DNA from 4 places in the Aminobacter sp. BA135 genome. Region 1 is predicted to be linked to each of the others. Evidence: riboswitches for the same ligand, from Rfam matches in the RefSeq annotation. Region 1 holds a riboswitch; each other region holds the start of a gene.

Region 1 (2,197 bases):
CTACCCCATGGCCCTGCTCGACGACGCCATGGCTCCGAAGAAGCGCATGCTGTTCGAATACTGGGCGCATGAAGCGTCGCTGCTGCCGCTGGAGACCTTTCCGCTGTTGCGCTGGCGCATGGCGCGGGCCGAGGACGGGATGTATGGCGGGCTCGCCAAGTTCGGCCGTGCCAACAGGCCCTATATAGAAGAGATCTTTCGCCAGGTGGTCGACCGCGGCCCGATCGCCGCTTCCGACATCGAAGGCGCCAAGGGTTCCGGCGGCTGGTGGGGCTGGAGCCAGGAAAAGCATGCCTTCGAATGGCTGTTTTGGGCCGGTCGCATCACTACCCATTCGCGCCGTGGTTTCGAACGTCTCTACGATCTGCCCGAGCGCGTGCTCCCGGCCGACATCTACGACCGCCCTGTTCCGCAGGCCGAGGATGCGCATCGCGATCTCTTGCGAATCTCCGCCCGCGCCCATGGCGTCGCCACCGGCATCTGCCTGCGCGACTATTTCCGCCTGTCGCCAGCCGACATGAAAGGCCGGCTCGAAGAGCTGGTCGAGACCGGCGAACTGATTCCCGTGCGCGTCGAAGGCTGGGACCGGCAGGCCTATCTCCACGCCGATGCGCGCATTCCGCGCAAGATCCAGGCACGCGCCCTGCTTGCGCCCTTCGATCCGCTCGTCTTCGAGCGCACCCGTGCCGAGCAATTGTTCGACTTCCGCTACCGCATCGAAATCTACACCCCGGCTGAGAAGCGCCAGTACGGCTACTACGTCCTGCCCTTCCTTCTGGGCGAGCGCATCGTCGCCCGCATCGATCTGAAGGCCGACCGACCGGCGGGTATCCTGCGCGTCCACGCCGCCTATGCAGAGCCCTGTGCGCCACCGGAAACCGCAGCCGAACTTTACGAAGAACTCCAGCAGATGCGCGACTGGCTCGGCCTCGAACGCATCGAGGTGACGCCCGCGGGCGATCTCGGACCCGGCCTGAGCGACATTGCGGGTCGCTCCGCCTCGTTGACTCCACCCCTCGCGAAAGCCTAAATCGCCCACAGACGGTCCTTCGCCCGCAACGGCGAAGGCTAAGAGGGAATGCGGTGCGCGCCGATGGCGTCAAATCCGCGGCTGTCCCCGCAACTGTGAGCGAAGAGCCAAGCTCGAAGACCACTGGGATATTCCCGGGAAGGCGAGCGAAGGCGACGATCCGCAAGCCAGGAGACCTGCCGTCGCAGACATTGATCCGATCGCCTGGCGGGTGCCCCGGGCAAGGAGCCTGGATTTGGACTTCGACGACAACCTTCCAGTCGCATCAGCCGACGCATCCTGCGATGCAGCCGACGCGCGCCCATGCGACGTGACCATCCTCGTCTGCTCATCCTGCCGCGACGAAACCGGCTCGGACGCCCATCCACGCGCCGGCGCCCAGCTTGCCGAGCACGCCCGCCTCGCCGCCAATGGCGAGATCGCCGTGCGCAGCGTCGAGTGCCTGGGCAACTGCAAGCGCCGGCTGAGTGCCGCCCTGATCCGCGACGGCGCGTGGAGCTACGTCTTCGGCGATCTCAACACCATGTCGGGCGACGATCTCGTCGCCGGCGCAAGACTCTTCGCCACCTCGACCGACGGCCTGATCCCCTGGCGCGGCCGTCCCGATAGCCTCAAGCGCGGCCTCGTCGCGCGCATCCCACCACTTGCTCTCATCAAGGAAGACACATGACCGCCTCCGTCGAACGCGTTCCCTGCACCGTCGTCACCGGCTTTCTCGGCGCCGGCAAGACCACGCTGCTGCGCAACATCCTCGAGAACTCCAAGGGCAAGCGCCTCGCCATCATCGTCAACGAGTTCGGCGATGTCGGCATCGACGGCGAGATTCTCAAGGGCTGCGGCGTCGATGCCTGCCCGGAGGAAAACATCGTCGAACTGGCCAATGGCTGCATCTGCTGCACCGTCGCCGACGACTTTGTCCCTGCCCTCGACCAAATTCTGTCGCTTACACCGAGGGTTGACCACATCCTGATCGAGACCTCGGGCCTGGCGCTGCCCAAGCCGCTGGTCCAGGCCTTCCAGTGGCCAACGGTCAAGAGCCGCGTGACGGTCGACGGCGTCATCGCCGTGGTCGACGGCCCTGCGCTGGCCGCAGGTAAAGTTGCCTCCGACATGGAAGCGCTCGCCGCCCAGCGCAGTGCGGACGATTCGCTCGACCACGACGACCCG
Region 2 (2,197 bases), on a different replicon from region 1:
GTGGTGGCGCCTCCGAACTGTTCATTGTGATCGTAGCGCAGACCGCTGTCGATCGTCAGCGCGCCATAGTCGAGCGAGTACTGGCCGAACACCGCCGCGAGGTCGCGCGAGCCGACACCGAAATCGACAGTCGAAGCCACCACCTCGCGATAGGCCTCGGCACCGCCGACCAGGACATGCCTGACTTCACCTGTTTCAAAGGACTTTTCCGTCGACGCGAAGATGCCGTAGCGCCTAGTGTCGAATTCGCTGCTGCCCACGACGCCGTCACGGACATTGGTCGAATAGTCGAGGTTGCCGGAAAGTTCGACGGTCGAGCTCCAGCTGTCGGAATGCTTCACCCGTGCGCCGATCCTGCCGGCGAAGGTGTCGGTGTCGACTTCATTGGCGGAAGGCGCGGAGGCATCGTACTGGCTGCGGCCCCGGGCAAACAGGCCATCGGCATATAGCCGGCCCCAGCCATACTCCTTGGCGGCTGCGACGTTGAGCGAGCCCTGCAGGAAGCCATCGTCGTCAGGCTCATGTCCCCAGGCCAGCGGCGTGGTGAAGTCGTAGCCGCGCGTGCCGAGGATGGAGCCACCGACGGAGTAATCGATGCCGTCCTCGGTGCGTCCGCGCAGATCGCCTGAGAGATAGCCACCCCAGGGATGCGTGACGCCCGAGGTGATGCTGCCGCAGGCGTTACGGCCGTCGGCACACTGGCCGCCCTGTTTGGTGATGATGTTGACGACACCGCCGATGGCATCGGCGCCATACTGCGCTGAGTGCGGTCCCTTGGCGATCTCGATACGCTCGATCGACGACAGCGGAATGTTGAAGATCGAGCTCGTACCGCTGGTCGCCGACGAACTGCGGACGCCATTGACCAGCACCAGCGTCTGGCCGGCCGACATGCCGCGCAGATAGACACTGGACGACGCCCCCTGGCCGCCATAGCCGATGATTGAAACGCCGGCGTAGCGCTTCAGCAACGACGGCAGGTCAGCTGCCGCGGACTTTCGCAATTCTTCCTCGTCGATCAGGGTGATCGACGACGTCGGGCGAACAAGCGCGGTTTCGCGACGCAGCGGCGTAACGACCAGACGCGGCAGCACGGTCACGCCGCCTGCAGCGGGCGCCTGCTGCGCGCTGGATGGTGTCGGGATGGCCAGCATGATCGCGCCGATGCCCAGGATAAGTCTCTGCATTTCTGCCCTCAAATGGTTTGGGGGGCGCGACAAGGATCGCACCCGGTTTCCAAACCGCAGGCAAGACAGGTCGGCAGGCAGACTTTGGGACAAGATTGACCCGACGGCCTTCCGCATGCGGCAACACTTTCGATGTCACCGCCACGAGCGACCGCGCCTGACCACACCCCGTGGACAAGCATGGGTGACTGGAACGGGCAGGTCTCCTGACTTCCGTGTCACAGCCTTTTTCCGCCTTCCCGAACGCGCGAATGCGTTCAGTGGCATGATGGAAGAGGCTCAACGGTTACAGTTGCGGGGGCAGTCGCGGATTTGGCCTTCGGCCTCACCGTGTTCCCTTTTCATCCGCCTCTCGGCGGAACCGATTCCGAGGCGGACGCTACTCAGGGATGCCGAGGCTTGTCAATCGCAATCATGCGATCGGCCATAAAATATATTGATTTTCAACTAGATAGGATCATTGGACACGGACAAACAGGGCAACTTGTGCAATCGCCCCGGACGCGGCAAGCCCTGCATGGGACCGCCAATTGGACGGCACTGCCCCTCGTGGACAGAGCCACCAGCACATTGCCAACGGGGTCGCGGAAACTGCCGACGACGTGCGCGCTACGGCCATCGACATCATCTTCGCCGCGTCGGTATCATCCGCGCATGTTCAGCCGAGCAAGGTCCTTGTCAGCGCATGATCCTTGTCGGCAAGCCCGTCGATGACGCTGAAGTGATGCCGGTCGGGCTCGACCACTGTAGCGGTGGTGGCGCCAAGCCCGGTCCAGATATTGGAAAGCAATGCGTTCTGGCGCAGGAACTCGGCGCGCTCGCCACCGCCGACCCAGCAGGTGATGCGGACGTTGTCCACCGGCCGCAGCAGCGCCGGCTTTCAGCCAGCGCCTCGGTCTCGTCGATGTGGAGCGTCTTGTTCATGCCGGTGTTGATCAGCGGCCTGAGATCATGAACTCCCGAGAGCGAAACGACATGACGGATACGAGACTGCACCTCGGGCGCAAGCG
Region 3 (2,197 bases), 610 kb from region 1:
GACGGTGACGGGGAAGCCGCTGGCCATAGCTGTTGCGCAGCTGGCGAGCAGGGCGGCGGCGATGATGGGCAGGCGCATGGAGGCTCCTTGATGTTCAGCGTTCGAGGTGGAAGGAAAAGCGTGGACGACCGGTGACGGGATGGTCGTCGAGGGTCGCTCCGACGGAAAAGCTGTCACGTATGCGATCGGGCGTCAGGATGTCGGCGGGCGCGCCGCAGGCAACGGCGCGGCCTCCGTCCATGACAAGCACGCGGTCGGCATGGGCCGAGGCGAGCGCCAAATCGTGCAGGGAAACGATGACGGTGCAGCCGAGATTGCCGAGCAGCTCCAGCACTTCGAGTTGGTGACGGATGTCGAGGTGGTTGGTCGGTTCGTCGAGGATCAGAAGGTCGGGTCGCTGCACCAATGCCCGGGCAATCATCACGCGCTGCTTTTCGCCGCCCGACAGCGAGCCGAAGTCGCGCGCAGCGAGTGCGGTCAGGCCGAGCAGGGCAAGGGCTGCCTCGACTTGGTCGTAGTCGCGGTCCCTGGTGCCGAAACTCGTGACATGCGGGGTCAGGCCCAACTCGATGATTTCTGCGACAGTCAGGCCGAAGTCCGAGGCGCTTTCCTGAAGCACGGTCGCGATGCGGCGGGCACAGTCGCGCGGCTTCATCTTCCAGATGTCGGTGCCGTCGAGGCGGACAGTGCCCGAAGTCGGCTTGTGGTAGCGGTAGAGGCAGCGCAGCAGGCTCGACTTGCCGGCGCCGTTGGGGCCGACGATGGCGAGCAACTCGCCCGGCGCAACCGCAAGGCTGATCGGCTCGAGGATCGGCTGCGAAGCACGAGGGCCCCAGCTGACGCCATCGAGTTCGAGCAGTGCCGGGGTGGTGCCTACAAGGCGGCTAGCGGCGTGGACGCGATCGAGCATACCCTGTCTCCGCGGTCGGGCGGAGGTAGCAGAACGATCCGGAAAGCGCGCCGGTACCGAAAAAGGCAGTCGCAACCATCATCATCTCCGCGGCACACCCCGGCCGGTTGAGTTAATCGGATGATGGCAGGTCTCCTGGCTTGCGGGTGATCGCGCCTCGGAGCCTTCCCGGCCTTTCGGCCAGTGGCATGTTTCCGAATTGCTATCCGCTCACAGTTGCGGGGGCAGCCACGGTTTCGCGTCGGGGACGTCTCACCGTGTTCCCATTTAACCTGCTGCCCGAACCGGATAGCAGGAACCATCGCTGTCGTGGCTACAGCAGCGACGGGTTGCTGACAATCGCTAAAGCGTCATGCCGCCTGCTGAATTGCGTCACGGCGGTCGAGCGCGAAGGAAATGAGCGCGACGCCGAAGGCAGACAGCGCGATGGCCGCACCGACGAAGGGCAGGCCGGCATAGCTCACGCCCATCGAAATTGCAGCACCACCGACCCAGGCGCCGGCGGCGTTGCCGGCGTTGAAGGCGCCCTGGTTGAGGGTGGCCGCGAGGTTCGGTGCCTCCGAAGCGGTTTCGACGACGCGCATCTGCATCGGCGGCACGATGACGAAGGTGATGACGCCCCACATGAAGACGAGCAGGATCGCCGCGGGCGCCGAAGAGCTGAGTCCGGCGAAGGCGACGTGAATCGCCGCCATCACCACCAGCGCGCCGATGGCTGTGGGCATCAGCTTCCAGTCGGCCAGCTTGCCGCCGATGATGTTGCCGATGGTCATGCCGCCGCCGAACAGCAACAGCACCCAAGTGACCGATTCAACCGAGAGGCCGCTGACGTCGGTCAGGATCGGCTTGATGTAGGTGAAGACGGCAAACAGGCTGCCCGAGGCGAGCGCCGAGATGATCATGGCGAGCCAGACCTGGAGCTTGCCCAGAACCTTGACCTCGCCTGATACCCCGCCCTTGCCGGGAGGGGCGACGCCCGCAGGGACCAGCCAGGCTATGGCCGCCACCGAGAGCAGGCCGATGACGACGACGGCAAAGAAGGTGGCGCGCCAGCCATAGGCCTCGCCGAGTGCCGTGCCGCCGGGAACGCCGAGGATGTTCGCCAATGTCAGGCCGGCAAACATCAGGGCGATGGCACTGGCGCGCTTGTTGGTTGGGACCAGGTTTGCCGCCACCACCGAGCCGATGCCGAAGAAGGCGCCGTGACCAAAGGCGGTGATGACGCGAGCGATCATCAGCGTCCAGTAAGTGGGGGCGATGGCGCAAAGCAGGTTGCCGAAGACGAAC
Region 4 (2,197 bases), 2.4 Mb from region 1:
TTCCCCGCGCTGTTCGGGCGACTGGAGGATCTGGCGCTGGCCATCGCCGCAGAGGACGTCGTCTACATGCCGTCTTATGTCATTCGCTGCCCGCAGCGCCTGCCGGTCACCTTCCGCCCTTCCGTCGCTTAGCGAGTGCGGCATTCACCCCGGATTCGGTGATTCTCGGTTCGCCGAGGCGGCTGGTCTCGCACGAGGGGGGCGAGCATGCCCGGTTACGCACGATCGTGGCGCCCGCCTTCAGCAACCACAGGGTGAAGGTGCTCGCGCGGCAGGTCGAGGCGATCGCCACACAGTTGTTCGAGACGCTGGCGGCCCAGCCCCAGCCCGGCCGACCTGAGGCGCCACCTCTCCTTTCGCTGCCGGCCATGGTCATCAGCGCGCTGGAATGCGCAAGCACGCCGAGCGAAGCCGAGCGGGGAACAAATACCGGGATTCCCGGCGGACCGTGACGACCTGGCCCGACTTTACGCCCTTGAGCCCGGCAACCTCGATCTTATCCGGCGTCGCCGATGGGGACGAGGACCTCTCCGAGCCTGCATTGATGAGAGGCCGCATCGTATGCAGCTTTGGGCGAAAGAGACCGATCAGCGCAAGGGCATTATTCGCATCATCACATAAACATCTCGTTATATGTATTGACAAGGAGCGAAGCTGCTGTGATTGTGCGCATGTCGTGGTTCTCCGCGCGGCACTGCCGTAGCGGAGCTAAGAGGGAAGCCGGTGCGATGCCGGCGCTGCCCCCGCAACTGTTAGCGGCGAGCCAAGCCCATTGGTGTCACTGAGGCGAACGGCCTCGGGAAGACGGGCAGAGGCTTTGACCCGCGAGCCAGGAGACCTGCCACGACGAACAACGTCCACGGGCGGGGTGTCTCGGAGGTCGCGGTAGCCCGGCTTCGTGCCGCCTACTCGCGCGTTCCTTGTCCCCACGCCCCAACCATCGGGGTATGGCATGACTGTCTCTCAACAAATTCCAGTGGCAACGCTCGGCGTACCGCGTATCGGTCGACGGCGGGAACTGAAATTCGCGCTTGAAAGCTACTGGTCCGGAAAATCTCCCGCAGCCGACCTGCTCGCGACGGCGAAGGCGCTACGCGCCGCTAGCTGGAGGGAGCAGCACGATCGCGGCGTGTCGAAAATCCCGTCCAACGATTTCTCGCTTTACGACCATGTGCTCGACACCGTCACCATGGTCGGCGCCGTGCCGGCACGATACGCCTGGACTGACGGCGAGGTCCCACTCGATACCTATTTCGCCATGGCGCGCGGTAACCAAGGTCAGGCCGCGGATTGTGGACATGCCGGTGACGAGCATGCGGCCAACGGGCATGGCCTTGCCGCAATGGAAATGACCAAATGGTTCGACACCAACTATCACTACATTGTGCCGGAACTCACGGACGATCAGAGCTTTGCCCTCTCGTCGGCGAAACCGGTCGATCATTTCCTCGAGGCCAAGGCGCTCGGCATCCACACTCGCCCGGTCCTGCTTGGACCGGTTACCCTTCTCAAGTTGGCGAAGTCACCTGAGGAAGGTTTCAACCCTATCGCGCTCCTGCCACGGCTGCTGCCCGTCTACGAGGAGCTCCTGCGGAGGCTGAAGCTCGCGGGAGCCGATTGGGTGCAGATCGATGAGCCGGCGCTCGTGGTCGATCTGGTTCCCAACGAACGGGATGCGCTCCAATTCGCCTACTGCCGGCTGTCAAAAGCAGCACCCGAGTTGAAGATCATGGTCGCTACCTATTTCGGATCGCTGGGAGACAATCTCGAGACCGCAATTTCTCTGCCCGTGGCGGGACTGCACGTCGATCTCGTGCGCGCTCCAGAGCAGTTGGAGACCGTCGGCCGGCTCGCGCAGAAGGAACTTGTGCTCTCGCTCGGGCTGATCGACGGCCGCAACGTCTGGCGCGCGAACCTGCCTGCCATACTTGACCGCATCAAGCCGATCGTCGCCGGCTGGCCGTTGGACCGCGTGGAGATCGCCCCGTCCTGCTCGATGCTGCATGTGCCGGTCGACCTGGACATGGAGACGACACTCGATGCGGACGTGAAATCGTGGCTCGCCTTCGCGGCGCAAAAAACCGACGAGCTGGTCGTGCTCGCCCGTGCCCTGGCTGAAGGCCGGGACGCGGTCGCCGCCGAACTAGAGGCGTCGGCTGAGGCTGCCGCCGCTCGCGCGACATCCGCTAAGGTGCAT

Evidence for each region. Region 1 has a riboswitch for cobalamin ahead of SLT36_RS13440 (DUF1636 family protein). Riboswitches for the same ligand answer to the same signal wherever they lie in the genome.
Region 2: it holds a riboswitch for cobalamin, as region 1 does, so the genes downstream of both, SLT36_RS30575 (TonB-dependent receptor domain-containing protein) here and SLT36_RS13440 (DUF1636 family protein) in region 1, are expected to answer to the same signal.
Region 3: it holds a riboswitch for cobalamin, as region 1 does, so the genes downstream of both, SLT36_RS10545 (ABC transporter ATP-binding protein) here and SLT36_RS13440 (DUF1636 family protein) in region 1, are expected to answer to the same signal.
Region 4: it holds a riboswitch for cobalamin, as region 1 does, so the genes downstream of both, metE (5-methyltetrahydropteroyltriglutamate--homocysteine S-methyltransferase) here and SLT36_RS13440 (DUF1636 family protein) in region 1, are expected to answer to the same signal.

The regions. Positions count from the first base shown of each region.
Region 1 is NZ_CP139572.1:2,770,067-2,772,263, reverse strand. It holds gene SLT36_RS13445 (winged helix-turn-helix domain-containing protein) at 1-1,030, shown strand, start outside; cobalamin riboswitch at 1,026-1,228, shown strand; gene SLT36_RS13440 (DUF1636 family protein) at 1,266-1,700, shown strand; gene cobW (cobalamin biosynthesis protein CobW) at 1,697-2,197, shown strand, end outside.
Region 2 is NZ_CP139573.1:563,075-565,271, forward strand. It holds gene SLT36_RS30575 (TonB-dependent receptor domain-containing protein) at 1-1,187, opposite strand, end outside; cobalamin riboswitch at 1,367-1,568, opposite strand; gene SLT36_RS30580 (alpha/beta hydrolase) at 1,866-2,197, opposite strand, start outside.
Region 3 is NZ_CP139572.1:2,163,474-2,165,670, forward strand. It holds gene SLT36_RS10540 (ABC transporter substrate-binding protein) at 1-78, opposite strand, end outside; gene SLT36_RS10545 (ABC transporter ATP-binding protein) at 95-910, opposite strand; cobalamin riboswitch at 1,019-1,228, opposite strand; gene SLT36_RS10550 (MFS transporter) at 1,261-2,197, opposite strand, start outside.
Region 4 is NZ_CP139572.1:5,191,376-5,193,572, forward strand. It holds gene SLT36_RS25225 (cytochrome P450 family protein) at 1-132, shown strand, start outside; partial or broken gene SLT36_RS25230 (cytochrome P450) at 99-386, shown strand; cobalamin riboswitch at 661-860, shown strand; gene metE (5-methyltetrahydropteroyltriglutamate--homocysteine S-methyltransferase) at 977-2,197, shown strand, end outside.